Regions from separate parts of the Nonomuraea sp. NPDC003804 genome, predicted to be linked through region 1. Evidence: predicted binding sites of a transcription regulator. Region 1 holds the regulator's gene; the other holds the start of a gene.
The links. The regulator HrcA, encoded in region 1, represses chaperone genes, less so after heat shock. The targets are predictions, from matches to a motif close to TTGGCACTCTCNNNNNGAGAGTGCCAA.

Region 1 (15,328 bases):
GCGGGGCCGATGCCGAACACGACCGTGTGCTTGTCGATCGCGTCGACGTAGCGCTTCTGGTTGACGGTCTTGGGCCGGATGGTGCGCCCGCGCGAGGAGAGGATGTCGAGGGACAGCACCTCGGCGGGGCGCTCGGAGGTCATCTTCAGCATGGCGATGCTGCGCTCGACGGCGTCGGCGGTCAGCTCGCCGCCGCTGCGCAGCACCTCGACCAGCTCCTCGAACAGGCGCACGACGGCGCCGCTCTCGTCGGGGCTGCCGGTGACGGTGATCTCGTTGCCGCGCACGTGGATGTCGGCGCGGAACGCGCCCTCGATGACGCGCAGCAACTCGTCGCGGGAGCCAAGGAGGGTGACCATCGGATATTCGTCCGGAATCAGCACCTTTGCCTGAGTGCGCGAGGGTGGTGCTGTTCTACGGGATTCGTTTAGCTCAGACATGGGCAGGCCTGTCGGCCTGATGCCTCCCGGTCTCGGTAGGGTGTTCTCACTTCATGGTAGCCGGGCACCCCCACCCGGCTCGCGTCAATATCAGCCGGGCGGCCAGGACAGCGCGCGCCCACCCAGAACATGCGCGTGCACGTGGAAAACGGTCTGGCCCGCGCCCGGTCCGGTGTTGAAGACCACGCGATAGCCACCCTCGGCCACACCCTCCTGCGTCGCCACGGCGTGCGCGCTCTTGAGCACGTCGTCGGCCAGGCCGTCGTCGGCCTGGGCCAGCGCGGCGGCGTCGGCGTGGTGAGCCTTGGGGATCACCAGCACATGCATGGGCGCCTGCGGATTGATGTCGCGAAAGGCCAGCGTCCTGTCGGTCTCGTAAACGATCTCGGCAGGAATCTCCTTCACCACGATCTTGCAGAAGAGACAGTCGGTCACGGTGGAACCCTATCGTCACTCGAGAGAAAGGAGGGGACCCGCTGTTGCCAATCGGTAATCCGTCATACCGTGCGCACAAAGATCCCCGCGGTTAGGGTGTGTGTGCGACAATCCACCGAAAACTAAGACGATTCAGGGTCGGGCGAGGCCACCTGGCGAGGACACGACTGGGTCATGCCCCCTAAGGAACCGCAAGAGCGTAAACCGCCCGGGAAGGCTGAGCGTCCCACTGATGTGACCACCGAAACCCTTCTGGCCGACAGGTCGTTAGGGGCGGTGCCGGTCGGGTGGGATGCCGACATGGCCGTGACTGCGCTCTACAGCGCCCACTTTCGGTCATTGGTGCGTCTCGCTGTGTTGCTGGTACGCGACATAGCAACCGCGGAGGAAGTCGTGCAGGACGCGTTCGTCGCCATCCATGGCGCCTGGCGCAGACTTCGCGACCCCGACAAAGCACTCGCCTACCTACGTCAGTCTGTCGTCAACCGGTCCCGTTCCGTGCTGCGTCACCGCGCGGTCGTCGAAAAGTACGCTCCCAAAGGCCTGCCCGACGCCCCGAGCGCCGAGAACGGCGCGATCGGCGAGCTTGAACGCTCGGCCGTCATCGAGGCACTGCGGGCCCTGCCCGCGCGACAGAGAGAGGCGCTCGTTCTTCGTTATTACGGTGACCTGTCCGAGGCCGAGATCGCCCATGCCATGGGCATCAGCAAGGGCGCCGTCAAGAGCCACACGGCTCGCGGCATGGCGGCCCTGCGTTCCGTTCTGGAGAAGATGTCATGACCCTGCCACCCGACGAGCACGGCGAGATCCTGCGCCGGGTGCTGCGCGCGGAGGCGGACGCGGTCGTGCCGTCTCCCGAGGGCTTGGAGATCATCCGCGCCCGCATCGAAAGGCGCGGGCTGCGGGGACTGTTCTGGTGGCGGGCGGGCGCCGCGGCGGCGGGCGCGGTTCTCGTGGCGGGGACGATCGTGATGGTCGTCCCCGACCTCCGCAACATGGTGATCGTCCCCGCGGTCCCCGTCGACAACGGCACCGAGCTGCCCCCCGACAACTCCTCGACCACCCGCCCGCCGGCCAAGCTGCCGCCGACGCGGCGCACCCAGCCCGCCGTCCCGCCGCCTCCCGTGACCCACTCACCGGCCACCGAGACCTCCGCGACGCACGCCCCGGTCAAGAAGACCCCGACGCCGACCCCCACCCCGACGCCGTGCGCCAAGGAAAGCGCGCAGCCGCGTGCGGAGGAGTGTCTCGACGCCACCCCGACGCCGACCCCGTCGGCCACGCCGTCCGAGACGACCCAGAACCCCGACAACCCCGACTGCAGCGCCGAGCAGTGCTCGCCCGAGGACCCCGCGCCCTCACCGAGCGAGATCGCCACCCCGCTGTCCAGCCCCTAGCGTCACCAGCGCCCCGTACGCGCCTGCACGACGGCGGCCGCCGCGACCCCCGCCGTGGAGGTGCGCAGCACCGTCGGCCCGAGCAGCACCGGCACGGCCTTCGCCGCCGTGAACCTGTCGAGCTCGTCCTCTGAGATCCCGCCCTCGGGCCCCACCACGAGCACGATGTCGCCCGCCACCGGCAGCTCGACGCTCGCCAGCCCCTCCTCCGCCTCCTCGTGCAGCACCAGCGCCAGCGCGGCCCCGGCCAGCAGCTCGGCCACCTGGGCCGTCGAGTGCTGCGGCGTCACCTGGGCGGCGTGGAACCTGCGGGCCTGCTTGCCCGCCTCCCTGGCCGTCGCCTGCCACTTCGCCAGCGACCTGGCCGCCCGCTCGCCCTTCCACTGCGTGACGCTGCGCGCCGCCGACCAGGGGACAATCACGTCGACGCCCGCCTCGGTCATCATCTCCACGGCCAGCTCGCCCCTGTCGCCCTTCGGCAGCCCCTGCACCACGACCAGCCGCGGCGACGGCGCGGGAACCTCGAAACGGCGCAGGACCTCCACCCGCAGGCCGTCCTTGAGCACTTCGACGGCCACACACTCGGCGACCGCGCCCGCCCCGTCGGTCAGGTCGATCCGCTCGCCCGCCCGGATACGCCGCACGGCCGCCGCGTGCCGCCCTTCGGGGCCGCCGAGAACGAACTGCGCACGGCCGAGATCAGCCGCGTCGGCGAGGAACACGGGCACGGTCACAGGAGCCTCCCCTGGGCGGGCGACGTAACGGCGGCCGGCCGGAGTCCCGCTGGAGCAGCGTGATGGACGGGCCCCGGCCGCGTGACCGCGGTAGGGCCGAGCCGGCCTGCCGTACCGGACGGTGGACTAACGGCCGTTGAAGGCGTCTCTCAGCCGGGAGAAGAACCCCTGCTGGCCGGGGGCGAACTTGCCCGGCGGACGCTCCTCACCGCGCAGCTTGGACAGCTCGCGCAGCAGGTCCTCCTGCGCCTGGTCGAGGCGGGTGGGCGTCTCCACGTTGACGTGGATCAGCAGGTCGCCGCGGCCCGTCTCGTTCAGGCGCTGGACGCCCCTGCCGTACATGGTGATGACCTGGCCCGACTGGGTGCCCGGCCGGACGTCGATCTCCTCGGCGCCGTCGAGCGTCTCCACCGTCAGCGACGTGCCGAGGGCCGCCGCTGTCATCGGGATCTGCACGGTGCAGTGGAGGTCGTCGCCGCGCCGCTCGAAGATCTCGTGCGGCTTCTCGACGATCTCCAGGAACAGGTCTCCGGGAGGGCCGCCGCCGGGGCCGACCTCGCCCTCGCCGGCCAGCTGGATGTGGGTGCCGTCCTCGACGCCCGCGGGGATGCGCACCTTGATCGTACGGCGGGTGCGGACCCGGCCGTCGCCCGAGCACTCCTGGCAGGGGTGGCGGATGATCGAGCCGAAGCCGCCGCACTGGGGGCACGGCCGCGAGGTCATGACCTGGCCCAGGAACGACCTGGTGACCTGGGAGATCTCACCGCGCCCCTGACACATGTCACAGGTGTCGGGGTGCGTGCCGGGAGCGGCGCCCGAACCGGAGCACACCTCGCACAGCACGGCCGTGTCGACGTTGAGCTCCCTGGTGGTGCCGAACGCCGACTCGCGCAGGTCGAGCTCGACCCTGATGGTCGCGTTGCGCCCTCTCCTGGCGCGCGAGCGGGGGCCTCGGGCGCCGCCCGCCGTGCCGAAGAAGGCGTCCATGATGTCGCTGAAGGGGAAGCCTGCGCCGAATCCGCCGGCTCCGGCACCCGCGCCCGCGCTCGCGAAGGGGTCGGCGCCCAGGTCGTACATCTGGCGCTTGTTGGGATCGGACAGGACCTCGTAGGCCTGCGTGATCTCCTTGAAGCGCTCCTGCGTCGCCGGATCGGGGTTCACATCGGGGTGCAGCTCGCGCGCCAGCCGACGATACGCCTTCTTGATCTCGTCCTGACTGGCGTCACGGCGCACCCCGAGGGTGCCGTAGTAGTCGTTTGCCACTTATCGACCTCTTATGATGCAGCCAGGATCTGGCTGACGTAGCGGGCCACCGCGCGTACAGCGCCCATCGTCACGGGGTAGTCCATCCGGGTGGGACCGAGCACGCCGAGGCGGGCCCCGGAACCGTACCCGGTGGCGACGAGGGAGGTGCCACGCAGTCCTGTGTAGGGGTTCTCCGAGCCGATCCTGACGGTGAGCGTGGTCGGCATGTCGGAAGTCTCGCCGAGCAGGCGCATGAGCACGACCTGCTCCTCCAGCGCCTCGAGCACGTCGCGCAGGCCCGTGGTGAAGTCGGCGCCCGCCAGGTTGGCCGCCCCGGCGAAGACGATCTTCTCGTCGTGGCGGTCGACCAGGGTCTCCAGCAGCACCGACAGGATCGTCGCCGCCGCCGGCCGGTCCTCGACCGGCAGCCGCTCGGGCAGGTCGGCTACCTGCTCGGGCACCTTGTTGAGCCCGCAGCCGTCGAGGCACGCGTTGAGCACCGCGCGCAGGTGCGCGACCCTCGACTCCTCGATCGGCTCGGGTAGCTCGATGACGCGCTGCTCGACCCGGCCGGTGTTCGTGATCAGCACGAACATCACCCGCCTGTCGCTCAGCGGGACCAGCTCCAGATGACGGACCGTCGACTGCGACAGCGTCGGGTACTGCACCACCGCCACCTGCCTGGTCAGCTGCGCCAGCAACCGAACCGTGCGGGTGACCACGTCGTCGAGGTCGACCGCACCGGCGAGGAACGTCTCGATCGCCCTGCGCTCGGCGGCCGAGAGCGGCTTGATCTGCGACAGCCTGTCCACGAAGAGCCGGTAGCCCTTGTCCGTCGGCACCCGTCCGGCGCTGGTGTGGGGCTGGGCGATGTAGCCCTGCTCCTCCAGCGCCGCCATGTCGTTCCTGACCGTGGCCGGGGAGACGTTCAGGTTGTGGCGCTCGGCCAGCGCCTTCGAGCCCACCGGTTCGTTGGTGGACACGTAGTCCTCGACAATGGCGCGGAGCACCGCAAGCTTCCGATCATCGAGCACGTGCTCACCTCCCTGCCTGTTGAGGAACGACAGGTCTAGCACTCTGTGTTCCCGAGTGCCAAGTGTACGGCTCTCGCCCACAAGGTGCGATGACACGCGGAGTCAAGCCGGCCGCAAGCCGTACGCCGACAATACTGTCCATGACCGACGTTCCACCGCCCCCCTGGCGGTACCCCGAAGAGGGGCCCTGGCGTCCTTCTCGTCGCGCGCCGCTGCCACACGACGATTTGCTACGGTCCCCCCATGTACGAGCGTGACGTCCTTGCGGGGAACTGGCGGCGCCCCGGCAAGGGGAAGATCCCGGTCGTGCCGGCCGAACGCGACCTGGTCGTGGAGGACGCCGACAGCGGGTTCTGCGGCGCGGTGGTGGCCTGCGACAAGGAGGCGGTCACGCTCGAGGACCGCTTCGGCAAGCGGCGGCTGTTCCCGCTGGCGCCCGCCGCGTTCCTGCTGGAAGGCAGGCCCGTGACCCTGGTACGGCCCGCCGCCGCCCCCGCCGGTCCCCGGCGCAGCGCCTCCGGCTCGATCGCCGTCGAGGGGCTGCGGGCCAGGGTCGCGCGGGAGAGCCGCATCTACGTCGAGGGCGTGCACGACGCCGCGCTCGTGGAGAAGATCTGGGGCCACGACCTGCGGGTCGAGGGCGTGGTCGTGGAGTACCTCGAGGGCGTGGACGACCTGCCCGCCATCGTGGCCGAGTTCGCGCCGGAACCGGGGCGCAGGCTCGGCGTGCTGGTCGACCACCTGGTTCCCGGCTCGAAGGAGAGCCGCATCGCCGCCCAGGTCACCTCCCCGCACGTGCTGGTCGTCGGGCACCCCTTCGTCGACATCTGGCAGGCGGTCAAGCCGTCCGTGCTGCGCATCCCCGCGTGGCCGGAGGTGCCGCGCGGACTACCGTGGAAGGAGGGCGTGATCGCCGCGCTGGGCTGGGGACTCGAACCGGCCGACGCGTGGCGCAGGATCCTCGGCGCCGTGTCCACCTATGCCGACCTCGAGCCGTCCCTGCTCGGCCGGGTCGAAGAGCTGATCGACTTCGTGACGGAGACATCATGAGCGAGAACCACCCGCAGCCGGACGGCGACGCCACCAGACGCGTCGAACGTTCCGACCTGCCGGGCTCCGGCCCGCAGCCCGGCGGCCCGCCCTCGGAGGGTCACGGCCTTCCCCAGGGTCACGACCAGGCGGGCGGCTACGGCCAGCCCTCCGGCGGGTATGGCCGGCCCTCCGGCGGGCACGCCCAGCCGCCCGGCGCTTACGGCCAGCCTTCCGGTGGGTACGGCCCGCCGCCCGGCGGTCACAGCGCACCCCAGGGTCACGGCACCCCCTCAGGCGGTTACGACCCCTCCCAGGGTTACGGCTCCGCCCAGAATTACGGCCCGCCCCAGGGTTACGGCCCTTCGCCCGGCCACGGCCCGTCCCAGGGTTACGGTCAGCCCTACGGCGCGCCCCAGGGCTACGGCCAGCCGCCCGGCTACGGCTCGCCCGGATACGGCCCTCCCGGCTACCCGCGCCCGCCGCATGTGCCCGGCCAGTTCGGCCCGCGGCCCGGCAGCGACGACACCAGCATGGCGATGCTCGCCCACCTGCTCGGCATCCTCACCGGCTTCGTCGGTCCGCTGATCCTCTACTTGGTCAAGCGTGACGAGTCCCCCTACGTCCGCGACCAGTCGGCGCAGGCGCTCAACTTCCAGATCACCGTGTTCATCGGGTACATCGTCTCCATCGTGCTGGCGTTCCTGCTGATCGGCTTCCTGCTGATGTTCGTGCTGTGGATCGCCTCGCTGATCTTCGCGATCATGGCGGCCATGGCGGCGAACCGGGGCGACAAGTACCGCTATCCCATCAACATCAACTTCGTCAGCTGACGCCGCGCCGGGCCCCTCGGCGACCGGGTGGGCAGGCATCGGTGTCCAGTGGGGCCTTCTCGTCCTCACACGGGCTTCCGAGCCTGCTCCACGGGCCGGTCGCAACCGGCCCGAACCGGCGCGCGGCATCCGACCGGCATCGACCACCCGGCACCGCCCGCACCAGACCGGCCTCGACGACCCGCACCTGACCGACCGACCTGGACCGCGCAGACCCGGCCCTCCCCCGCCGGCACGCAAGGCACGCGGCGCAGACCCGGCCCTCCCCGCCGGCACGGAGGGCATGCGACGCGGGGGATGGCGTGTGACGCGGGCTCGCCGCGCGGATCACATGGTCAGGTCGCGGATCAGGGCGTCGGCCAGCAGCCGGCCCCGCAGGGTGAGCACCATGCGCCCCGCCTTGAAGGGCTCGGTCTCCAGCAGCCCGTCACCCATCGCCCTGGCCACGGCCGTACGGGTGTTCGCGGCCACGTCGGCCAGCGGATAGCCGGAGGCCAGCCGCAACTCCAGCATCAGCCGCTCCACCTCGCGGTCGTCGGCGCCGAGCACCTCCCGCGCGTGCGCCGGTGAGGTGCCCGCGGCCAGGCGCTGGGCGTAGGCGGCCGGGTGCTTGACGTTCCACCAGCGGGTGCCGCCCACGTGGCTGTGCGCGCCGGGCCCGACCGCCCACCAGTCGCCGCCGGTCCAGTAGAGCAGGTTGTGCCGGCACCGGCCCGCGTCGGAGGTGGCCCAGTTCGACACCTCGTACCAGGCGAAGCCCGCCTCCGACAGCATCTCGTCGGCGATGACGTAGCGGTCGGCGGCCACGTCGTCGTCGGGCATCGGCAGCTCGCCGCGCCTGATCCTGGCCGCCAGCCTGGTGCCCTCCTCGACGATGAGCGAGTAGGCCGACACGTGGTCGGGCTCGGCCTCGATCGCCGCCCGCAGCGAGGCCCGCCAGTCGTCGTCGCTCTCTCCGGGGGTGCTGTAGATCAGGTCCAAGTTCACGTGGTCGAACCCGGCCCGCTTCGCCTCCTGAACGGCCTGCGCCGCCCGTCCGGGGGTGTGGTGCCGGTCGAGGACCTTCAGCACGTGATCCCTGGCGCTCTGCATGCCGAAGCTGACCCGGTTGAAGCCGCCCTCGCGCAGCCGTTCCAGGTAGGCGGGGTCGACGGACTCGGGGTTGGCCTCGGTCGTCACCTCGGCGCCTGCGGCCAGGCCGAACTCCTCGTCGATCGCGCGCAGGATCCTGGCCAGGTCCGCCGCGGGGAGCAGGGTGGGCGTGCCGCCGCCGAAGAAGACGGTCTCGACGGGCAGGTCGGCGTCGCCGAGGACGCGGCGGGCCAGCCGTACCTCCTCGATGGCGGTGTCGGCGTAGTCGCGGTGGGAGGCACCCGGGCCCAGTTCGGCGGCGGTGTAGGTGTTGAAGTCGCAGTAGCCGCAGCGCGTCACGCAGAAGGGGACGTGGACGTAGAAGCCGAAGGGGCGCTCGCCCAGGCCGTTCAGCGCGCTCGCGGGCAGTTCGCCTGACGCGGGCGCGGGGTCGCCGTCGGGAAGGGTGGATGGCACGCTTCCAGTCTGCCGTGCCCCGCGCACCACCCTGGCCCACCCCATTGACGGGCCGATCGCACCGGCCTACGATCCGGGTCAACTTAAAGGAAAGTTTCCTATAAGTTAGCCGACTGGAGACGCCTGTGAAGAGAGTCCTCGTCGTCCTTTCCTCCTTAGTCCTGGGCCTCACGGCGGTGGCGCTGCCCGCCGAGGCCCGCGGCGGGTTCAAGCGGGTCGCCTACTTCATCCAGTGGGGCGTCTACGGCAGGAACTTCCACGTCAAGGACATGGACACCAGCGGCGCCGCCGCCAAGCTGACCCACATCAACTACGCCTTCGGCTTCGTCGGCGCGGACGGCACCTGCGTCTCGGCCGACCCCTGGGCCGACTGGCAGCGCCCCGTCCCCGCCGAGCAGAGCGTGGACGGCGTCGCCGACGCGCCCGGCCAGGCGCTCAACGGCAACCTCAACCAGCTGCGCAAGCTCAAGGCCAAGCACCCGAAGCTGCGCGTGCTCCTCTCCCTCGGCGGGTGGACGGGCTCCCGCTACTTCTCCGACGCCGTCCTCACCCCCGAGTCGCGCGCCAAGCTGGCCACCTCCTGCGTCGACATGTGGCTGAAGGGCGACCTGCCGGGCCTCGAACCGGGCGCGGGCGCCGGTGTGTTCGACGGCCTCGACCTCGACTGGGAGTGGCCGGGCTCCGAAGGCGCTCCGGGCAACGTGATCAGGCCCGAGGACAAGCGCAACTTCACGCTGTTCCTGGCCGAACTCAGGTCGCGGATGGCCGCGCACTCCCGCTCCGCCGAGCTCACCGCGTTCCTGCCGGCATCGGCGGCGAAGATCGACGCCGGGTTCGAGGTGCGCAAGGTGTTCAGGCTGCTCGACTTCGCCACCGTCCAGGGATACGACCTGCGCGGCTCGTGGGAGTCGCGGACCGGGCACAACGGCAACCTCCTCACCGACCGGCGCGACCCGAACCCCGTGCGGTACAGCGTCGACCAGACCGTGCGCGACTACCTGTCGCGCGGTGCGCCCGCCCGGAAGATCGTCGTCGGCGTGCCCGCCTACGGGCAGGGCTGGACCGGCGTCACCGCGGGCGGCGACGGCCTGTACCAGCCCGCCTCGGGACCCGCGCCCGGCAAGTGGGCGGCGGGCAGCGAGGACTACAAGGACCTCGCGAGCAAGCCCGGCAAGCGGTACCGGGACCTGCGCACCGGCACCGTGTGGCTGTACGACGGCAACGAGTTCTGGTCGTACGACGATCCCGCGGTGATGACGCAGAAGGCCGCCTACATCCGACTCAAGGGGTTGGGCGGGTCGATGATGTGGTCCATCGACCAGGACGACGCCAAGGCCTCGCTCACCTCGGCGCTGTACCAGGTGCTCCGTTGACGGCGCCGCCACGGTAGGCGCTTCGGGGGGTTGTCTCGTGGGGACGGCGCAGGCGTTCGCACCGTCCCCACGCCCCGCTCCCCCGTTCCCCAGGACCAGCCCTTTCACCGACCGGGCCCATGCCTCTTCCCCGAGCGCACCCCTCCCACCCCGACCTCGCGACTCTTGCGCTTCCCCCGACGGCCCCGCTCCCGTACGGCGGAAGCCCTCGCTTCCCGGCCCGACCTCGCGACTCTTGCGCTTCCCCCCGACGGCCCCACTCCCGTACGGCGGAAGCCCTCGCTTCCCGGCCCGGCTTCCTTCTCCCCTTCCCGCGTTCTCGCGCCAAGGAGGAGTGCCCCCGCACACGGTCGTACCGCGTTGCCGGGTAGGAACCGGGGAGGCGAGGTCAGCAGGCCCGCCGGTGCAACGGCGACTCCTCGTCGAACCCGGCCAGCTGTAACAGGCTGTCCAGCGCGGCCTGCCGCATCTCCTCGACCGAGGACCCCTTCTCCCCGAAACACTCGGCCGCCACGTCGAGCACCGCCTCCACCACCGCCGAGTCGGGATACGGCACCTCGACGTGCACCCTTCCGTCGGATCCCACCTCGCTCGGCGTGAAATGCAGCCGCAACAGCCGCCGGGTCTCCTCGGCCACCGCCACACCCAGCACGGCGGCCTTGACGAACCGCTCGGACTCGACGATGTCGCCGTCCATGCCACCTCCACAGTCGGACATGTGTTCGATCCGAGAAGAAGCTACGGCACCGCACCGACAAAAACCGGCCGCCACGATCCACCCGCTCCGGCGGCCGGCCCCACCCCGGCAGCCAATCCCGCCCCGCGACGAGCTCGGGTCGGCAACGGGATCAGCCCCGCGCCACCGAGCCGACGGGTGGCCGGACCGACTCCTCGGACAACGAACCAGGCCACCCCCCCACGCGGGACCAACACGGAACCAACACGGAACCCACACGGAACCCACCGGTGCCACCGACCCCGCACCCCGCGTGCCCCTGTTCCCGGAAACACCGCGGACCCCTGTTTCCGGAAGCACCGTGGACCCCTGTTTCCGGAACACTGCGGACCTCTGCTTCCGGAACACTGCGGACCTCTGCTTCGGGAAACACGACAGGGCCCGGTGCTCCAGCGGGGAGCTCCGGGCCCTGGTGCGGCGACTACCTCGGTGACGACTTCAGGCAGCTACTTCTTGGCCTTGTCCGCGCTCGACTCGGTGGACAGCGCGGCGACGAAGGCCTCCTGCGGCACCTCGACCCTGCCCACCATCTTCATGCGCTTCTTGCCTTCCTTCTGCTTCTCCAGCAGCTTGCGCTTACGCGAGATGTCACCGCCGTAGCACTTGGCGAGGACGTCCTTCCTGATCGCCCTGATGTTCTCGCGGGCGATCACGCGCGCGCCGATGGCCGCCTGGATCGGCACCTCGAACTGCTGCCGCGGGATCAGCTCGCGCAGCTTCTTGGCCATGTCGACGCCGTAGCCGTACGCCTTGTCCTTGTGGACGATCGCGCTGAAGGCGTCGACCGGCTCGCCCTGCAGCAGGATGTCGACCTTGACCAGGTCGGCCTCCTGCTCGCCGGCGGGCTCGTAGTCGAGCGAGGCGTAGCCGCGGGTACGCGACTTGAGCTGGTCGAAGAAGTCGAAGATGATCTCGCCGAGCGGAAGCGTGTAGCGGATCTCGACGCGGTCTTCCGACAGGTAGTCCATGCCCTGGAGCTGGCCGCGCCTGCCCTGGCAGATCTCCATGATCGCGCCGATGAACTCGGCGGGCGCCAGGATCGTCGACTTGGTGACCGGCTCGAAGACCTGAGCGATCTTGCCGCCGGTCGGGAACTCCGACGGGTTGGTGACCGTGATCTCCTTGCCGTCCTCCATGACGACCCGGTAGACCACGTTCGGCGCGGTGGAGATCAGCGACAGGCCGAACTCCCGCTCCAGCCGCTCGCGGATGATCTCCATGTGCAGCAGGCCGAGGAAGCCGACGCGGAAGCCGAAGCCGAGCGCGGCGGAGGTCTCCGGCTCGTAGACCAGGGAGGCGTCGTTGAGCTGCAGCTTGTCGAGCGCCTCGCGCAGCTCGGGATACTCGTCGCCGTCGATGGGGTAGAGCCCGGAGAACACCATCGGCCTGGGGTGGTCGTAGCCCGCCAGCATCTCGGTGGCACCACGCGCGGCCGAGGTGACGGTGTCGCCGACGCGCGACTGGCGCACGTCCTTCACGCCGGTGATGAGGTAGCCGACCTCGCCGACGCCCAGCCCCTTCTCGGCCACCTTCGGCTCGGGCGAGATCACCCCGATCTCGAGCGTCTCGTGGGTGGCCTGCGTGGACATCATGGTGATGCGCTCGCGCTTGCCCAGGTGGCCGTCGACGACCCGGACGTAGGTGACGACGCCCCTGTAGGTGTCGTAGACCGAGTCGAAGATCAGCGCGCGGGCCGCCGCGTCGGCGTCGCCCACGGGGGCCGGAACGGTCTCCACGACGTGGTCGAGCAGCTCCTTCACCCCGATGCCTGTCTTGCCCGAGACCCTCAGCACGTCGGAGGGGTCGCAGCCGATGAGCCCCGCGAGCTCCTCGGCGAACTTCTCCGGCTGCGCGGCGGGCAGGTCGATCTTGTTGAGCACCGGGATGATGTGCAGATCGTTGTTCATGGCCAGGTAGAGGTTGGCCAGCGTCTGCGCCTCGATGCCCTGTGCGGCGTCGACCAGGAGGATCGCGCCCTCGCACGCCTGCAGCGACCGCGAGACCTCGTAGGTGAAGTCGACGTGGCCCGGCGTGTCGATCATGTTGAGGACATGGCCGTTCCACGGCAGCCGCACGGCCTGCGACTTGATCGTGATGCCGCGTTCGCGCTCGATGTCCATCCTGTCGAGGTACTGCGCGCGCATCGAGCGATCGTCGACCACGCCGGTGATCTGCAGCATCCGGTCGGCAAGCGTCGACTTGCCATGGTCGATGTGCGCGATGATGCAGAAGTTGCGGATCAACGCGGGGTCGGTCTGGCCAGGCTGATTGCGCACCGAAGTCCGTTTCGACAAGGGTTGAGGTCAAGCGTCTTTCATGGTGACATGCCCGGGTGGTTGCCCGAACCGTCATCCGCCACGGTCTGCGCGTACTGGCGCTGGCCCTGGCCGTCTTGGTCGCGCTCGCCGCCCTCCTGGCGACGGCACTTCGGCTCCAGTTTACCGGGGCGCCGGAGGCCTGGGCGAAGAGCACGGGCAACGATGCGCTGTGGCTCGGGCACGCGTGGGTCGACGGCCGCCGCACGGAGCGCGACGTGGAGGCGATGGCGGTACGGCTGCGCGGCACCGGCATCAGGGACGTCTACGTTCATTCCGGCCCCTTCGAATGGGATGGCAGCCTCAACCCCGCCAAGCACCCCAATGCCGGAAATTTTCTGAAGTGGTGGCGGAAACATCTGCCTGATGTGCGGGTCTCGGCCTGGCTCGGGCAGGCCGTCAAGAACGGCCTCGACCTCGACGACCCCGCCGCCCGTGCCCGCGTCCTGGCGGGGGCGAAGCACATCATGGACCTCGGGTTCGACGGCATCCACTACAACTTCGAGCCGATCGGCGACGGCGACACCGACTTCCTCGACCTGCTGGACCGCACCAGGCCGCTGACCAGGCTGCTGTCGGTCTCGACGCCGCAGATCGAGCCCTATCCGCTCATGCGGCCGGCGACCCGGGCGATCCTCGGCCACGACAAGTACTGGTCGCAGGGCTACTACCAGGAGGTCGCCGGCCGTACGGACCAGGTGGCGATCATGACCTACGACTCCGGCCTTCCGCTGCAGTGGCTGTACGGCGGGTACGTCGTCCGGCAGGCGGGTCTCGCGCTCGACCTCACCCCCGCCGCCACGTCGATACTCGTCGGCGCGCCCGCCTACCACGACCACGGCGTGCCGTACGGCGACGCGGCGGAGAGCGTGGCACTCGCGGGTGAGGCGGCCCGGTTGGCGTTGTCGTCGTACGGCAGGCGGGAGGGCTTCGGGCTGGCGCTGTACGTTGACTTCGCGGCGACGGAGCAGGACTGGAAGGAATACGCCGACCACTGGACCCGGCCGGCGCCCTCGCCCGGGAGAGAACGGCGAGGTGGGCGCGCCGGGAGGCCGTGAGGAGTGAGGTCTGGGGAGTCAGCCCGTATGCTGGTGAGGCGCAGGTCGTCGATTTGAGCGGCGACCTGAATTATTGGTAACCTGTTCAACTGCGTGTGGCGCGCCCTCTCATCGAGCCCGCGCGCCCCATCCGATTCCTGACCTTCACCGAGGCTTCTTCGTGGCGAACATCAAGTCCCAGATCAAGCGCAACAAGCAGAACGAGAAGGCTCGTCTGCGCAACAAGGCTGTCAAGTCTTCCCTGAAGACGGCGATCCGCAAGTTCCGCGAGGCCGCCGAGCAGGGCAACGTCGACGAGGCCGTGGTGCTGCAGCGCGCCGCCGCCCGCCAGCTCGACAAGGCCGCCAGCAAGGGCGTCATCCACAAGAACCAGGCCGCCAACCGCAAGTCGGCGATCGCTCAGCGCACCGCCGCGCTGCAGGCTGCCAAGTAGTCGCAGACGCTCCAGCGACGCCGCACTCCGGATGACGGGGTGCGGCGTTTCCGTGTGTCCGCGACCTGCCGCGGGCCCGCATACCCCGACCTGCCGCACGCCGGTGACCGCAGCTGCCGTAGACCCCGCGCGCCTGCGGCCTGCCGCACGCGGGTGCGCTCGCGACCGGCCCCACGCCTGTGCGCCTGCGGCGTCCCCCATGCCAGGAAATATCCGGACCGCATGGAGAATGTGTCACAGTTCGGACATCACCCCGGCGTTTCGGCTGTGTCACCATTGAGAAGATCCACTTGCCGTGACCCATGACCATCCCCAAGGGTTCAACAGAGCACCGTCCTCGCCGCTCTCACGGCCGTCCGGGAGATCTCCCCATGATTACGATCACCGCCCAGGCAGCCCTCGGCTCCGCCCCAGAGGGTGACCGGTGACCAGCACGCCCACCATCTCCGACCTCGAGGCGCGGGCCGCGCGGGAGCGCCCCGTCTTCGGCGCCGACGCGCACATCGTCTGCGACAACCTGGTCCGCATCTACAAGACCGAGGGCGTCGAGGTGGTCGCCCTGCAGGGCCTCGACCTGCTGATCCAGAAGGGCGAGCTGATCGCGATCGTCGGCGCGTCAGGCTCGGGCAAGTCGACGCTGCTGAACGTGCTGTCGGGCCTCGACGTGCCGACGGCCGGCGTGGCAAGGGTGGCGGGCATGGACCTGCTGTCGATGACG
Region 2 (15,328 bases), on a different contig from region 1:
GTGGGTGCCGAGCGCGTTCACGGGACTGATCGCCGAGTTCTCGCGGCGGCTCGGCGACTCCTGCGCGGCGGCGCTCCTGCTGGTGGTCGACTTCGGCTGGGTGCTGCACACCGGCCCCGAGCAGCCCGGCCACGCGCGGCTCAACGTGCCGGGCGACCCGCCCGTGGCCGCCGCCGCCCTGACGGCCGCGCTCGGCCGCGGCACCGAGCGGCCCGGCCCCGCCCCCTCCCTCACTGGGCTGCTGGCCGACGGCCTGCTGTCCCGGCGCGACGCGGTCACGGTCGCCGACCTGTACGGCATGGCGCAGCAAGCCTACGAGGAACGCGGCTCCGACCTGCGCGCGATCATGTTCGGCCACGGCGACATCGAGGACGTGACCGTCAGCGCGGGCCGTACCCCGGGAGAAGTGGCGCTGGCGCACACGGCGGCCATGCTGAGAGCGGTGGGCGAGCGGGAGGTGCCCGAATCGGCGGCCGAGATCGTCGCCCGCGTCCACGACCTGCACCTGAGCGAGGCCGCACGGCGGCTGCTGCCCGTGGCTTCGCTGCTCGGGCCCGCCGAGCAGCTGACGGCCGACCACGCCGCCCTGCTGGACGCCCGCGAAGGCCTGGACGAGCTGGTCCGCTGGGGCCTGGCCCCGGTTCCGCACCAGGCGGTACGCGAGTTCGGCGGATCGCTGCTGACGCTCGAGGAGGCCGACCGGCTGGCGTGGAACCTGCGGCGGCTGCGCGCGGGCCGCACCGCCGTACGGCCGAGAGCCCGCCTGACCCCGGACCGGTGGACGCTCGACGACCGGCTCGGGCACCGCGTCTACGCCGAGGCGATGGCCGCCTTCATCCGCCACTCCGACACCCAGCCGCCGCTGACGATCGGCGTGAAAGGGCCGTGGGGCGTCGGCAAGACCTCACTCATGCGGATGGTGCAGGAACTTCTCGACCCGGGAGCCAGCGGCGAGAACCCGGTCGGGCTGCGCGTGCCGCGCCGCGAGCGCGGCCAGGTGACCAACGCCGAGATCCTCGATCGGGTACGGCGGGCGGTCGCCCCGCGCGCCGGCCGGGCCGTACCGGAGGCCGGGGGCGACTGGCGGCCGACGGTCTGGTTCAACCCGTGGATGTACCAGGACGGCGAGCAGGTGTGGGCCGGTCTCGCCCACGAGATCATCACGCAGGTCACCCGGCGCCTGCCGCCCGCCGAGCGGGAACGCTTCTGGCTGGAGCTGAACCTCACCCGGGTCGACAGGGAGTCCGTCCGCCGCCAGGCCTACCGGCTGGCCCTCACCAGGCTCGCGCCCGTCGGGATCGCGCTGGCCGGCACGCTGCTGCTGTCCGGCGCGGCGCTGGCGGCCGAACAGCTGCTGCCGTGGCTGAAGGGCGCGGCCGCCGCGATCGGCTCGTCGGGCGCCCTGGCCTCGATGATCACCGGGACGCTGCGGATGGCCAGGTTCTTCGGCGAGGCGGCGAGCGGCAGCTTCAGCGACCTGATGCGCCCGGCCGACCCGCTCGGTCTCGCCGGCGAGCACGGCTACCGCGGCAAGGCAGGCTTCCTGCACCTGGTGCAGACCGACATGCGCAACGTGCTGGACCTGGTGGCCACCCCCGAACGCCCGCTGGTGGTGTTCGTCGACGACCTCGACCGCTGCTCCGCCGGCACGGTCGCGCACGTCATCGAGGCGATCAACCTGTTCCTGGCGGGCGAGTTCCCCAACTGCGTCTTCGTACTGGCGATGGAGCCCGACGTGGTGGCCGCGCACGTCGAGAACGCCTACCGGGGGCTGCGGCTGCCCGAAGGCGTCGGCTGGCGGTTCCTGGAGAAGATCGTGCAGCTGCCGCTGAGCGTGCCGCAGCTCGACGAGGACCGCCTGCCCCACTACCTGCGCGGCCTGCTCGGCCTGCAGGCCGACGACGCGCCGCCGTCCGCCGAACCCGTACGGGAGGAGGAGATCGACAAGGTGGAGGCCGCCATCAGGCGTCTGTCGCCCACGTCGGCGACGCTGGAGCACAGCGTCCGCCACGCGCAGCACGCCCTCGGCGCCCGCCCCGAAGAGGTACGGCGGGCCGCCGATCGCGTCTTCGGCGACCTCTACAGCGACGAGAACGCCTTCCACGCCATCGGGGGCACCCTCCCGTGGCTCGACCTGCGCAACCCGCGCGAGGTGAAGCGGTACCTCAACGTGTTCCGCTTCTACTCGTTCGTCAGCTACCGGCGGCAGCTGGCCGGGGCGCCCCGCACGCCCGACGCGGCGGTGGCCAAGCTGGCCGCCCTCACGGTGGGGTGGCCGCACCTGCTGTCGGCGCTGACCAGGGAGGCGCACCCGGGCGCGACCGTGCTCGACCGGCTGGAAGGTGCGGCGCTGCGGGGCGACGGCGACGCGTGGCTGCGGGCGCTGGTGGAGGCCGAGGTGGCCACCCACGGGACGGAGGAGGGGCTGCGCCTGCTGCTGGCCACCCGCCCCCCGATCGCCACGCTGGCCGCCTTCTTCCTGTAGCCCTCCGCCCTTCCTGCGGCCTCCGCCCGGGGCCGTCGCCCGGCGCGGCGCAGGGCCGTGCGCGTGCCGTTCGGGTGCCGTGTCCGGCGTAGGGCCGTGACGTCAGCGCTGGGCCTGGAACATCCAGTGCTGCTTCTCGACGTCCTGCGTGACGGCGATCAGCAGGTCCTGCGTCACGGGGTCCGGCTCGTCGGTGGCGGCGACCCGCTCCCGCATCCGCCGGATGACGCCTTCGAGGATGTCGGTGAAGGTCGCGACGACCTTGCCGTCCTCGATCCAGCCGTGTTCCGGCTGCGGCAGCTTCGTCGACGCCGCGATCGTGGCCGAGCGCCCGTCGGGGTTGATCCCCAGCGCGACGGCTCGCTCCGCGACGGTGTCGGCGTGCTCACGCGCGACCGTCACCAGCTCGTCCAGCTGCAGGTGCAGCGGACGGAAGTGGGGACCGATCACGTTCCAGTGGGCCTGCTTGCCCACCAGAGACAGATCGATCAGGTCGACCAGCGCCCCCTGCAGTGCCTCCGCGACAACCTTGCGCGCGTCGCCCGACAGCGGTCCGGTGATCGTAGCCATGAGGTTTCCTCTCGTCGCTCGACAATCTGGTCTCCCCCGTAACAACCCCGGCCACCAGCCGAATCTTCCCCATCTTGACACTGCAACGATGACAGTGTCATTGTTGCATCATGAGCGAGACCTGGACGATCAGCGAGCTGGCGGAGCGCGCCGCCGAGCACCTGCGCGCCTCGGGCCAGCAGGTCAACGGCCGGGTGCGCGAGGTGCCGAGCGAGCGGCTGATCCGGTGGTATGCCACGATCGGGCTCCTCGACCCGCCGCTCACCAGGCGCGGCAGGGTGGCCCTCTACGGGCGGCGGCACCTGCTGCAACTGGTGGCGATCAAGCGGATGCAGGCCGACGGATCGTCCATCGCCGAGATCCAGGTCGCTCTCGCGGGCGCCACCGACACGATGCTCGCCCGGGCCGCCCACCTCACCCCGCCCACCGAGAGCTCTCCCCCGCACCCCCCGCCCGTCCCCGCCGAGCCGTCTACCCAGGAGCGCACAGTCGTTCCCCCGCCGGTCCCGGCCGCGCCTGCCCAGGCCGCCCCCGCCGCACCGGGGCCGACTCCCCCGCAGCCTCATGCCCCTCCTTCGGCGTCCGCTCCACCGAACGCCCCCCGACCGCCCGCGACCGCTGCGCTCCGTCCCGAAGCCACCCCCGGCCCTGCGCCACACCAGGCGCCACCCCGCGACCCTTCACGGGTCCCCGCACCGACCCACGACCTCGCTCCACGCCGGGACCAGGTCCCTGCCGCCGGCGCCGGGCCCGACGCGTCTCTCACCGCCGACCCAGCGCCGCCGTCATGGCCCCCGGCGGTTCCCGGCGGGTCGTCCCCCAGCCCGCCGTCGCCGTCCGCCCCCGCCGCGGGACCCGGATCCGCCTGGCCGCCCGACGGAGGGTCCTGGATGGCTCCGGCCCCGCTCCTCGGCGCTCCGGGCGGCCCCGACACCGTGTGGCCGGGTGAAGGCGCACGGCCGAGGTTCTGGGCGCGCCGGCCCCAGCACGGCCCGCGGTCATGGCCCGTCCACGGCGTACGGCTGGCCGAGGGCGTGACGCTGCTCATCGACGGCGCCGGCCGTACCCCCTCAGAAGCCGACATCGAGGCAGTCCTCGCCGCCGCCGGACCGCTTCTCGCGGTGCTCGAAGAGCGCCGCCTCCACGAAGGGAGCGCGACATGAAGATCATCTCGCTGGACCCGACAGAGTGCCTGCCGCTCCCCGAGGCCGGCATGGGCGCGCTGCGGACCGAGCGCGGCAACCTCCCGCTGGAGAGCGTCGACGTCGTCGCGCGCATCAGCGGGCTGATCGCGGGCGTGGAGGTGGCCCAGGGCTTCCGCAACCCGTTCGACGTGACGTTGGAGGCCACATACGTCTTCCCGCTGCCGGACAGGGCGGCCGTGACCGCGTTCACGATGGAGGCCGACGGCCGGGTGATCGAGGGGGTGCTCAAGGAGCGCGGCCAGGCAAGAGCCGACTACGACAGGGCGCTCAGCGAGGGCAGGCGGGCCGCACTCGCCGAGGAGGACAGGCCCGACGTCTTCACGATCACGGTGGGCAACATCCTGCCGGGCGAGCGCGTCACCGTGCGCCTCACGCTGAGCCAGCCGCTGCCGTACGAGGACGGTGCAGCCACCTTCCGCTTCCCCCTCGTGGTCGCGCCCCGTTACATCCCCGGCGCGCCCGTCGACGGCGCCCCCGCGGGCGGCGGCGTGGCCCCCGACACCGACGCCGTTCCCGACGCCTCCCGCGTCACCCCGCCCGTGCTGCTGCCGGGCTTCCCCCATCCGGTACGGCTGTCGCTGCGCGCCGACGTCGATCCGGCGGGCCTCGAACTGCGCGAGCTGGCCTCGAGCCTGCACGTCGTCCAGCGCGAGGGCACGACCGTCGAGGTACGCCCCGGCGAGCGCCTCGACCGCGACTTCATCCTGCGCCTGGGTTTCGACGCCTCGACGGCGCTGCTGCTCGACGGCGAGGGCACCTTCGACCTGACCGTGCTGCCGCCCGCGCTCCAGGAGCGGCGTACCCCCCGCGACGTGGTGTTGCTGCTCGACCGCTCGGGCAGCATGACCGGCTGGAAGATGGTGGCGGCCCGGCGCGCCGCCGCCCGCATCGTCGACACGCTGACCGGCGACGACAGGTTCGCGGTGCTGACGTTCGACTCGGTGGTGGAGCCGGCGTTCGAGGGGCTGCGGGCGGCCTCCGACCGCAACCGCTACCGCGCGGTCGAACACCTGTCGAGGGTCGACGCACGCGGCGGCACCGAACTGCTCGCCCCGCTCCGGCAGGCCATCACCCTGCTCGCCCAGCCCTGGACGGCCGGCACGCATTTCGCCCAGGACGGCGTCGCTGCCCCGCCTGGCGGGCCCGTCGGCGAGCCCGCCACCGTGCCGGGCGAGCCGGTCGAGGACGGGCCTCGCGACCGGATCGTCGTGCTGGTCACCGACGGCCAGGTCGGCAACGAGGACCAGATCCTGGAGCAGACGGGAGGCGCCCTGTCGGCCATGCGCGTGCACGTCGTCGGCATCGACAGGGCCGTCAACGCGGGCTTCCTCGGCAGGCTCGCCAGCCTCGGCGCCGGCCGCTGTGAGCTGGTCGAGTCGGAGGACCGCCTCGACGCCGCCATGGACCACATCCACCGCAGGATCGGCGCCCCGCTGGTCACCGACCTGTCGTTGAAGGGCCTCGACGTCGAGACCGGCACCGTCACCCACCTGGGCGCGATCTTCCCCGGCGTCCCGCTGACCGTGTCGGGACGCTACCGCGACGGCTCCTCCGTCACCGTCCACGGTCTCGCGGGCGGCGCGCCGTGGGAGCAGACCGTTCCCGGCGCCGTGGTAGACAATCCCGCCATCCGCGCCGTCTGGGCCCGCGCGCACCTGCGCGACCTGGAGGACCGCTACGCCATGGGCGAGCACGACCTGGAGTCCAGGATCGTGGAGACCTCCCTCACCTACGGCGTGCTGTGCCGCTTCACCGCATACGTCGCCGTCGACACCCGCCAGGTCACCGACGGCGCCCCCGAACACCACGTGATCCAGCCCGTCGAACCGCCCAGCGGGTGGGAGTCACCCATGGCGCCACCCGCCGCGTCCGGCATGATGTTCATCGCGATGGCGGCCGCCGCTCCCGTCACCCCGCCCAGGCCGGCCGCCCCCAGGCCGGCCGCCCCCAGGCGTACCGGCTCGCCGGTCACCCGGGGCCTGCCCCAGCCCGGCGCTGCGGCCTCCGGCGGCTTCTCGGGCGATTTCGGCGCGGCCCACGTCGCGGAGTCCGCGCCTGGACCGGCAGCACCAGCAGGACCGTCAGACACCGGACAGCACGGCAGCTTTGGTGGATCCGGAGGACCCGGAGGGCCCGGCGGAGCTGGAGGGCCCGGCGGAGCTGGAGAGCCCGGGGCTGGAGAGCCTGCTGGATCTGGAGGGTCCGGTGTCTCCGGTTTGCCCGGCGGAAGCGGCGACCGCGGTGGACCCGGCGGGTCCGGCGGGGTGCGCTGGTTGCCTGAGGGACCCTCGCGCGAAGCGAGCGAGGACGCGGCACGCGTCACGCGTGGCAGGCCGTCCCGCGGGCTCAGCGCCAGGCTCGGCCGCGGGAAGGCCACCCCGCCGCGTCCGGCGGCCGGGCAGTCACTCGACCTGGTCACACCGCAACTGGTGGCCGAACTCGACCGGCTGAAGACGGTCCTCGTCGACCGCCGGCTCTACCTGGCCGACCTGGGCAGCAGGCTGGCCGCCCTCGCCGCCCATCTCGGCGGTCATGCCGAGCTGTCGGCACTGGCCACCGAACTCGAAGCGGCCGAACACCCCGGCGCCGACACGGACGCGCTGTGGGCACGCGCGGTGGAGGTCCTCACCCTGCTGGTGGGCGAGTCCTCCACCGACTCCGCCACCCGCCGGTCCCGCCCGTTCTGGAAACGAGGAGGCTGAGGACAGGTCCGGCGTTCGGAGACAGGATGGAGGGTCCGACAGCCCATGGCCGCGTGGATTCACCGCCGCGCGGCCTCCATCCAGCAGTCCAGTGACCCGGCGGCGGAGGGCAATGCCCTGTCGTCAGCGTGTCCGCCCCTGGGTCCCGCCGTCATCTCTCACCCTCCGGGGCTCACCCGTGGCCCGTCACCCCGTCCTCGGCGCGCGGTGTCACGGGCCGCGGCCGCCACGTTCCTCGGCATCCGGCCGAAGATCAGCCCGTGGAAGGGGAGGATCGTCCACCAGTAGAGGTGCCCGAGCAGACCGTGGGGATGGAAGACGGCTCGCTGGTAGTAGACGGTGCGCCCGTTCTCGAGGCGCTGGCTCAGCTCGAGCCAGGCCAGTCCGGGCAACCGCATCTCGGCGCGCAGCCGTAGCAGGTGTCCGTGTTCGATCTCCTCGACCCGCCAGAAGTCGATGGAGTCGCCGACCCGGAGCCGCAGCGGGTCGCGGCGGCCTCGGCGCAGGCCCACCCCGCCGACCAGCCGGTCGAGGACGCCGCGGATCTTCCATGCGACGGGGAGGGAGTACCAGCCGTTCTCGCCACCGATGCCCTCGATGACCCCCCACAGCTCTTCGGGGGCGGCGCTGACGACCGCGCTGCGCTGGTCGATGTAGAGGCTGCCGCCCGCCCAGTCCGGGTCGGTGGGCAGGGGGTCGCTCGGCGCGCCCGGTACGGCCGCCGAGGACCATCGGGTCGCCACGTCGACTTCCTTGATCTTCTGGAGCGCGAGTGAGACGGCCAGGTCGAAGCGGATCAGGCCGTCCGGCGGGTCGCCGACGTACCGGGCGATGTCGTGCTCGCGGCACACGGCCTGGGTGCGCAGCGACTCCACCAGGGGGCGGGCGATCGAGGCGGGGACCGGCGTGACGAGCCCAACCCACAGGCTCGACAGCCTGGGTGTCAGCAGCGGCACGGGGATGATCAGTCGCGGTGGCAGGCCGGCCACGGCCGCGTAGCGGTTCATCATCTCGGCGTAGGTCAGCACGTCGGGCCCGCCGATGTCGAAGTCCCCGTTGACCTCCTCGTCGATCGCCGCCCACGCCACGAGGTAGCGCAGCACGTCCCGGACGGCGATGGGCTGGGTACTGCTGCGCACCCAGCGCGGCGTCGTCATCACCGGCAGCCGCTCGGTCAGGTACCGCAGCATCTCGAAGGAGGCCGACCCGGACCCGATGATCACCGCGGCGCGGAGGACCACGGTCGGCACCCCGGACGACAGGAAGATCTCGCCGACCTCGGCGCGGGAGCTCATGTGCGTCGAGACGGCCCGGCCCTCGCCCGGCTCCGGTGTGAGGCCGCCGAGGTAGACGATCCGCCGGACCCCGGCACGCCGCGCCGCGGCGGCGAACGTGCGCGCCGCCTGCCGGTCGGCGGCGGCGAAGTCCCGGCCGCCGCTCATGGAGTGGATGAGGTAGTAGGCGACGTCGATGCCGCGCAGGGCGTCGGCGGTCCGGCCGAGGTCGCGCGCGTCGGCCTCGACGATCTCGGTTCGTCCTGCCCAGGGCAGGTCGCGCAGCCGTCCCGCCGAGCGCACCATGCAGCGCACGTCGTGCCCGGCGGCGAGCAGTTCGGGTACGAGCCGTCCGCCGATGTACCCGCTCGCCCCGGTCACCAGACATCGAGCCATACAGCACGCTTGCCCCGCAGAACGGCGGGCTCGTCACGCTTTGACCTTTCTTGACAGCTCAATGGAATTGTCATGCTTTGCCGTTTCTTGGGCCGCCTGTCGCCTCCGGGCCACCGGAACGCCCGAATACCGGGCTGACGACACAATCCCAGACAAGGAAGCACCATGACACGCATCTTCCTTTTTCCGGCGGCCCTGACCCTGGCCGCCACCATGGCGGTCAGCACGATGGCCACCGCCATGTCCGGGGCGGCCGAGGAGCCGTTCGGTCCCGCGTGCTCGGCCGTACCCGACTCGGGCACCGGCAGCTTCAGCGCGATGGCCGAGCAGCCCGTGGCGACGGCGGCGTCCACCACCCCCGCGCTGTCCACGCTGACCGCCGCCGTGGCGAAGGCCGGGCTCGTGGACACGCTCAACTCCGCCAAGGACATCACCCTGTTCGCGCCGACGAACGCCGCCTTCGCCGCGATCCCGAAACAGACGCGGGATCGCGTACTGGCCGACAAGGAGATGCTCACCAAGGTCCTCGCCTATCACGTGGTCAAGGGTGAGCAGACGCCCACCGACCTGGCCGACGCCACACTCACCACTCTCGAGGGCGGCCGGCTGACCACCTCGGGCTCGGGAGAGAGCTATCGGGTGAATGACGCCAAGGTGGTCTGCGGCGACGTTCGCACGACCAACGCGACCGTGTACGTCATCGACAGGGTCCTCATGCCCGAGTAACCGGCACGGCGGCTCGGGCCTCCACCGTCCGCCAGACCGGGCGAGGGCCCACCGTGCGCCAGAGCGGGCGGGGGTTCTCACCGTCGCGAGTTCGGGAGGCCCGGCATCTCCACGGGGTCGGGGTGCATCACCCACTCTTGCGTCGAGTACCGCAGGCAAGCGAGGCGCCATCCGATGACGGTCACGGAAGGGAGGGAAGGCACACGGGAAGCGGGCGGAGGCGCACGTGAGGAGCGAGTGGAGACGCACGCGGTAGTGGGGGGCGGCCGACCCCCATGGCGAGCGGGCAGGGCGGGAGTCTTCCTGCCGCCGGGGCAGGAATTTCTCGGGGCCGCATGCGGGCGCGAGCCTCCACGGGTGGGCTCGCACCGACCACATCCGGACGAACGAGCGCGGGAGGCGCCCGTCCTACGGGAAGAACGCCCAGGCAGCAGCGCATAAGGTGATGGTGTGAGCACACTTGTCCTGGATGGCGGTCTTGCCACCCACCTCGAAGCCCTGGGTGCCGACCTGAGCGACGACCTGTGGTCGGCCCGGCTGTTGGTGGAGGATCCCGCCCTGATCCGCCGCGTCCACGCCGACTACTTCGCCGCCGGCGCGCAGGTGGCCACGACCGCCAGCTACCAGGCCTCCGTCCCCGGCTTCGTCAAGCGGGGGATGTCCGAGCGCGAGGCCGCCGACCTGATCGCCCTGTCCGTCGAGCTCGCCGTCCAGGCCAGAGACGAGGCGGGCGGCGGTCTGGTCGCGGCGAGCGTCGGCCCCTACGGCGCGTACCTGGCCAACGGCGCGGAGTACACCGGTGACTACGACCTCGACGAGGACGGCCTGGTCGCCTGGCACCGTCCGAGGTGGGAGATCCTGGCGGGTTCGGGCGCTGACCTGCTGGCCTGTGAGACCATCCCGTCGTTCGCGGAGGCCAAGGCGATCGGCCGCCTCCTCAAGGAGACGCCCGAGGCGAAGGCCTGGCTCGCCTTCTCCTGCCGCGACGACAAGCATCTCAACGACGGCACCCCGATCAGGCTCGCCGCGGCCCTGTTCGCCGACAGCCCGCAGGTGGTGGCGGTCGGCGTGAACTGCACCTCGCCGGCCCACATCCCGGGCCTGATCCGCCAGCTGGCCGGGTTCACGATCGTCGTCTACCCGAACTCGGGCGAGACGTGGGACGCGGACAACCGGCGCTGGCTGGGGACCGCCGACCCGGCCGAGTTCGGCGAGGCCGCCAGGGAGTGGAAGGAGCTGGGCGCCGCTCTCATCGGGGGCTGCTGCCGTACGACGCCTGAGCACGTGCGGCGGGTGCGCGAAGCCACCGCAGAGTGAGCAGCGCCCCGGCGAGGACGACGGCCGCGATCACGAGGTAGCCCGCCGACATGCCGTGGGTGGCCAGGGCGGTGCCCATGACGGCGACGCCGACGGCGCTGCCGAGTTCCCTGGCGGCGCTGGTCAGGCCGGAGCCGAGGCCGGCGCGTTCGGGCGGCAGCGCGGCCACGGCGGCGTGCGAGAGCGGCGGCAGGCTGAGCCCCATGCCGGCGCCCATGAGCGTGGGCCCGACGGCGTAGACCAGGTACGGCGTGCCGGCGCCCGCGAACGACAGCGTCACCAGCCCGGCCACGACCAGCGCGAGCCCGGACGGCACCGCGACGCGCGGGTCGAAGCGCGCCGACAGCCGGGACAGCACGATCATCGGGATGGTGAGGGGCAGGATCGCCAGGCCGGTGAGCAGCGGCGACAGGCCCATGACGTCCTGTAGGTAGCGGGCGTTGACGAAGAACAGCGCGAACAGCCCGAAGAACAGCACGGCGACGCCGAGCGTGCCCGCGCGCAGTGCCGGCCTGGCGAACAGGCGGGGGTCGAGCAGCGGCCCCGCCGTACGGAACTGGTGGGCGACGAATCCCGCGAGGAGCGCGGCGGCGACGGCGAAGGCGCCGAGCACGGGGGCGCTGAGCCAGCCGTGCGAGGGTCCTTCGATGACGCCGAACAGCAGCGCGACGGATCCGGCGATCAGCAGCGCGGCGCCGGGCAGGTCGAGGTCGGCGTGGTGGCGGGGCAGCCGGGGCGCGAGCCTGGCGGTGAGCAGGGCGAGCAGCCCGGCGATCGGGACGGGGATGAGGAACAGCGCCTGCCACGGCAGGTACTGCATGACCAGCCCGCCGCCCAGGTTGCCGAGCACGCCGGCGATGCCGGTGGCGGCGGTCCAGGTGGCGATGGCCTTGCCGCGTTCCTCGGGCGGGTGGACGCCCACGGTCAGCGAGAGCGAGGCGGGCATGACGAGGGCCGCGCCGGCGCCGCTGAGCGCGCGGGCGGCGATGAGCACGCCCGTGGTGGGGGCGAGCGCGGCGGCCAGGCTGCCGAGCGCGAACACGCCGAGGCCGGTGAGCAGCACGCCCTTGCGGCCGTAGCGGTCGCCCGCGGCGCCCGCGGGGATGAGCAGGCAGGCGAAGACGATGACGTAGGCGTCGACGATCCAGACCAGCTGTGACGGGCTGGGGTGGAGCGGGCCGGCGGCCAGCGTGGGGATCGCCAGGTTGACCGCGGCGACCAGCGAGACCGCCAGGGTGACGGAGGCCGCCATGACGGCAAGGATCCGTGATCTTTCGGGCATGCCGAAAAGCCCTCGATTCAGGTGGGGAAGGGGAGACAGACCTCACCGTAGGATCGAGGTGACTTGACTTCAAATGCATCTTTGGCAAGGTGTCCATGCGTCAGACGCAACCATCGCTCGACCTGCTCATCGCCCTCGACGCGCTCCTCGAGGAGGGCAGCGTCTCGGGCGCCGCGCTGCGCCTGCACCTGTCCGAGCCCGCGATGAGCCGCACGCTGGGCCGCATCCGCCGGGCGATGGGCGATCCCGTCCTGGTGCGGTCGGGACGGGGCATGGTGCCGACGCCGCGCGCGCTGGCCGTACAGGCGGAGGTGCGCTCGCTGGTGGAGGCCGCCCGCCGGGTGTTCGCCTCCCCCGCCGCGCCCGACCTGGCCACGCTGACTCGTGACTTCGCGATCCTGGCCTCCGACGCGGTCATCGCCGCGATCGCCGCCCCGCTGCTCGCCGTCACGGTACGGCAGGCGCCCGGCGTCACCCTGCGGTTCGTCCCGGAGGGCCATACCGACACCAGGGCGCTGCGGGACGGCCTGGCCGACCTGGAGGTGACGGTCATCCACGACCCCGCCCCCGAGACGCGGGTCGAACCGCTGGCCACCGACCGCCCGGTCGGCCTGGTGCGCGCCGGGCACCCGCTGCTCGACGGGCCGGTCACGGCCGAGCGCTACGCCGCGGCCGACCACCTTCTCGTCTCGCGCAGGGGACGCACGTCGGGGCCGATCGACCGGGCGCTGGCCGAGCTGGGCCTGCGGCGCAGGGTGGTGGCCACGGTGCCCGCCTTCACCCAGTCGCTGATCGTGCTGCGCGACTCGGACCTGGTGGGCATGGTGGGCAGCTGGCAGGCCCCCGCGGCGGTGGCCGCGCTGGGCCTGGTGACGTTCGAGATCCCGCTGGAGCTGCCCGCGATGGAGATCTCGCAGGCCTGGCATCCGCGCCACGACGCCGACGCGGCGCACGCGTGGCTGCGCGCCACGGTCAGGCGGGTGTTCGAGGACAGCGGGCGGCGCCTGGTGGCCGAGGAGGGTTAGGCGCGTGCCGCCCTGGCGGCGCGCTCCATCTCGACCTTGGCGCTGGCGGCGTACTTGTCGACGTACTCCTGGCCCGACAGCTCCATCAGCGCGTACATGATCTCGTCGGTGACCGCGCGAAGCACCAGGCGGTCGTCCTCCATGCCGTAGTAGCGGGAGAAGTCGAGCGGCTTGCCGAAGCGCACGCCCGGCCTGATGCCGAGCTTGGGCAGCGGCCGTCCCGGCGGCATCATCTCGAAGGTGTTGACCATGGCCCAGGGGATGACCGGGGCCCGCGACTCCAGCGCCAGCCTGGCCACGCCGGTCTTGCCCTTGTAGAGGCGGCCGTCGGGCGAGCGGGTGCCCTCGGGGTAGATGCCGAGCACGCTGCCCTCGGCGAGGATCCGCTTGCCGGTGCGCAGCGCCGCCTCGCTGGCCTTGCCGCCCGAACGGTCGATCGGCACGGTGCCAACGCCGCTGAAGAACAGCCGGGTGAAGAAGCCCTTGACGCCGCGGCCGGTGAAGTAGTCGGATTTGCCGAGCGAGATCACCTTGCGCGGCAGGTGGAGGGCGCCGAAGAAATGGTCGGCGAAGGACAGGTGGTTGCCCGCGAGGATGACGGGCCCCTGACGCGGCACGTTGTCGAGGCCCTCGGCCCACGGCCGGAAGATCAGATGCAGGAACGGCGCCAAGATGGCCTTGACCACCCAATAGAACACCTGGCCACCTCTCCCTCGGAACAGTCGGTAATCATCTTCGCATCTCGGTGGCCAAGCTCCTACACCACCACTCGCGCAACTCCCCCATATCATGCGACGATCGGGCAAATCGGGGATCAATTACCGACGAAATTGTGCAGGGATGATTTCCCGGCGAGGAGCGGTTATGCCGGTCATGCCAGGCGCGGAGCCGTACCACCACGAGGCCGGACAGGTGGGTGTCCTGCTGTGTCACGGCTTCACCGGCACACCACAGTCGTTGCGGCCCTGGGGCGAGTACCTGGCGGCGCACGGCCTCACCGTGGCCCTGCCGCGGCTGCCCGGGCACGGGACCACCTGGCAGGAGATGAGCCACACCCGCTGGGAGGACTGGTTCGCCGAGCTGGAGAAGGCCTTCGAGGACCTGCAGGGCAGGTGCGCGGAGGTGTTCGTGGCCGGGCTCTCGCTGGGCGGCTGCATGGCGTTAAGGCTGGCGGAGGTGCACGGTCCTGGCGTCAAGGGCGTGATCGTGGTCAACCCGTCGATCGCCAACGACGTGCCGCTGCTGCGTCTCGCGCCGCTGCTGAAGTGGTTCATCGCGTCGGTTCCCGGAGTGGCGGGCGACATCAAGAAGCCGGGAGCGGCCGAGCTGGCCTACACGCGCACACCGGTCAAGGCGGCGGCGTCGCTGCCGTGGCTGTGGTCGCTCGTGCAGGCCGACCTGGCGACGCTCGAGGCGCCGGTGCTGGTCTTCCACAGCCCCGAGGACCACGTGGTCAAACCGACGAGCGTGGCGATCCTGCGCGAGCGGGTCGCCGGAGTGACGGTGGAGGAGCTCCCCGATAGCTACCATGTTGCGACCCTCGACAACGATGCCGACAAGATCTTTGCCGGGAGCCTGGACTTCATCAGGACACATGCCTCGGTACCCTTGCAGAGAGACTGATCGCCACCGGGGGACAAGTGCGATCTTCGTGAAGGATGTGACGTGACGCCGCAGAGTGACGAGGACGAGGTCTGGCGTCAGATCGTCGCGTCCTACAACGAGCCGGACTCGGCCGAGCAGCCGTGGCCCGACAGCGAGAACCTGTCCCCCGCCGATCACGAGCCCGAGCCCACCCGCAGGGTGATCAAGGCCTCCGAGCCGGACGACGACCAGACGCCCCTGGAGGAGGCCGACGACGAGGGCCACTTCGTGCCCGAGCCGCCCCCTCCGCTGCCCAAGATCGACCTGGCCACCAAGCTCGCGTGGGTGGCCCTGTTCGGCGGCCCCGCCTACCTGCTGGTGGCGGCCATGAGCGGCTGGGACATGCAGGGGTGGGCGCTGTTCACCGCGGTGGCCGCCTTCATCGGCGGCTTCGTGGCGCTCGTGGTGCGCATGGGCGACGGCCCGCCCAACGACTCCGGCTGGGACGACGGCGCGGTCGTCTGACCGCCGGGAGCACGCGCCGCGGCGGTCGCGGTCAGCGGTCCGCCGAGCGCGCGAAGGACTCCACGATGTCGGTGTAGCGTTCGGCCGCGTCGACGACGTGGCCGACGGCCCAGACGGCGCCCTTGCCCGGCAGGTAGGTCACCGCCTGCAGCCTGACGCTGCCCCTGATCTTCTCGGGGCCGCCGCGGATGACCTCCCACCGCTTCTTCTCCCTGCGCAGCAGGTACGCCTCGTCGT

Region 2: ABZX22_RS37590 (DNA starvation/stationary phase protection protein) is a predicted target of HrcA. The motif match lies at 3,130-3,156, and genes of this name have one in related genera.

The regions. Positions count from the first base shown of each region.
Region 1 covers NZ_JBEXMT010000004.1:87,422-102,749, forward strand. The annotation lists gene ABZX22_RS06625 (PhoH family protein) at 1-440, opposite strand, end outside; gene ABZX22_RS06630 (histidine triad nucleotide-binding protein) at 531-875, opposite strand; gene ABZX22_RS06635 (SigE family RNA polymerase sigma factor) at 1,176-1,655, shown strand; gene ABZX22_RS06640 (hypothetical protein) at 1,652-2,272, shown strand; gene ABZX22_RS06645 (16S rRNA (uracil(1498)-N(3))-methyltransferase) at 2,275-3,006, opposite strand; gene dnaJ (molecular chaperone DnaJ) at 3,133-4,269, opposite strand; gene hrcA (heat-inducible transcriptional repressor HrcA) at 4,281-5,285, opposite strand; gene ABZX22_RS06660 (DUF3097 domain-containing protein) at 5,529-6,335, shown strand; gene ABZX22_RS06665 (DUF4870 domain-containing protein) at 6,332-7,147, shown strand; gene hemW (radical SAM family heme chaperone HemW) at 7,475-8,695, opposite strand; gene ABZX22_RS06675 (glycoside hydrolase family 18 protein) at 8,821-10,068, shown strand; gene ABZX22_RS06680 (hypothetical protein) at 10,457-10,765, opposite strand; gene lepA (translation elongation factor 4) at 11,251-13,080, opposite strand; gene ABZX22_RS06690 (hypothetical protein) at 13,137-14,177, shown strand; gene rpsT (30S ribosomal protein S20) at 14,338-14,610, shown strand; gene ABZX22_RS06700 (ABC transporter ATP-binding protein) at 15,035-15,328, shown strand, end outside.
Region 2 covers NZ_JBEXMT010000037.1:1,856-17,183, forward strand. The annotation lists gene ABZX22_RS37585 (P-loop NTPase fold protein) at 1-2,485, shown strand, start outside; gene ABZX22_RS37590 (DNA starvation/stationary phase protection protein) at 2,588-3,055, opposite strand; gene ABZX22_RS37595 (MerR family transcriptional regulator) at 3,166-4,218, shown strand; gene ABZX22_RS37600 (VIT domain-containing protein) at 4,215-6,962, shown strand; gene ABZX22_RS37605 (SDR family oxidoreductase) at 7,121-8,632, opposite strand; gene ABZX22_RS37610 (fasciclin domain-containing protein) at 8,846-9,358, shown strand; gene mmuM (homocysteine S-methyltransferase) at 9,809-10,675, shown strand; gene ABZX22_RS37620 (MFS transporter) at 10,608-11,927, opposite strand; gene ABZX22_RS37625 (LysR family transcriptional regulator) at 12,053-12,982, shown strand; gene ABZX22_RS37630 (lysophospholipid acyltransferase family protein) at 12,979-13,680, opposite strand; gene ABZX22_RS37635 (alpha/beta fold hydrolase) at 13,847-14,605, shown strand; gene ABZX22_RS37640 (hypothetical protein) at 14,648-15,091, shown strand; gene ABZX22_RS37645 (hypothetical protein) at 15,123-15,328, opposite strand, start outside.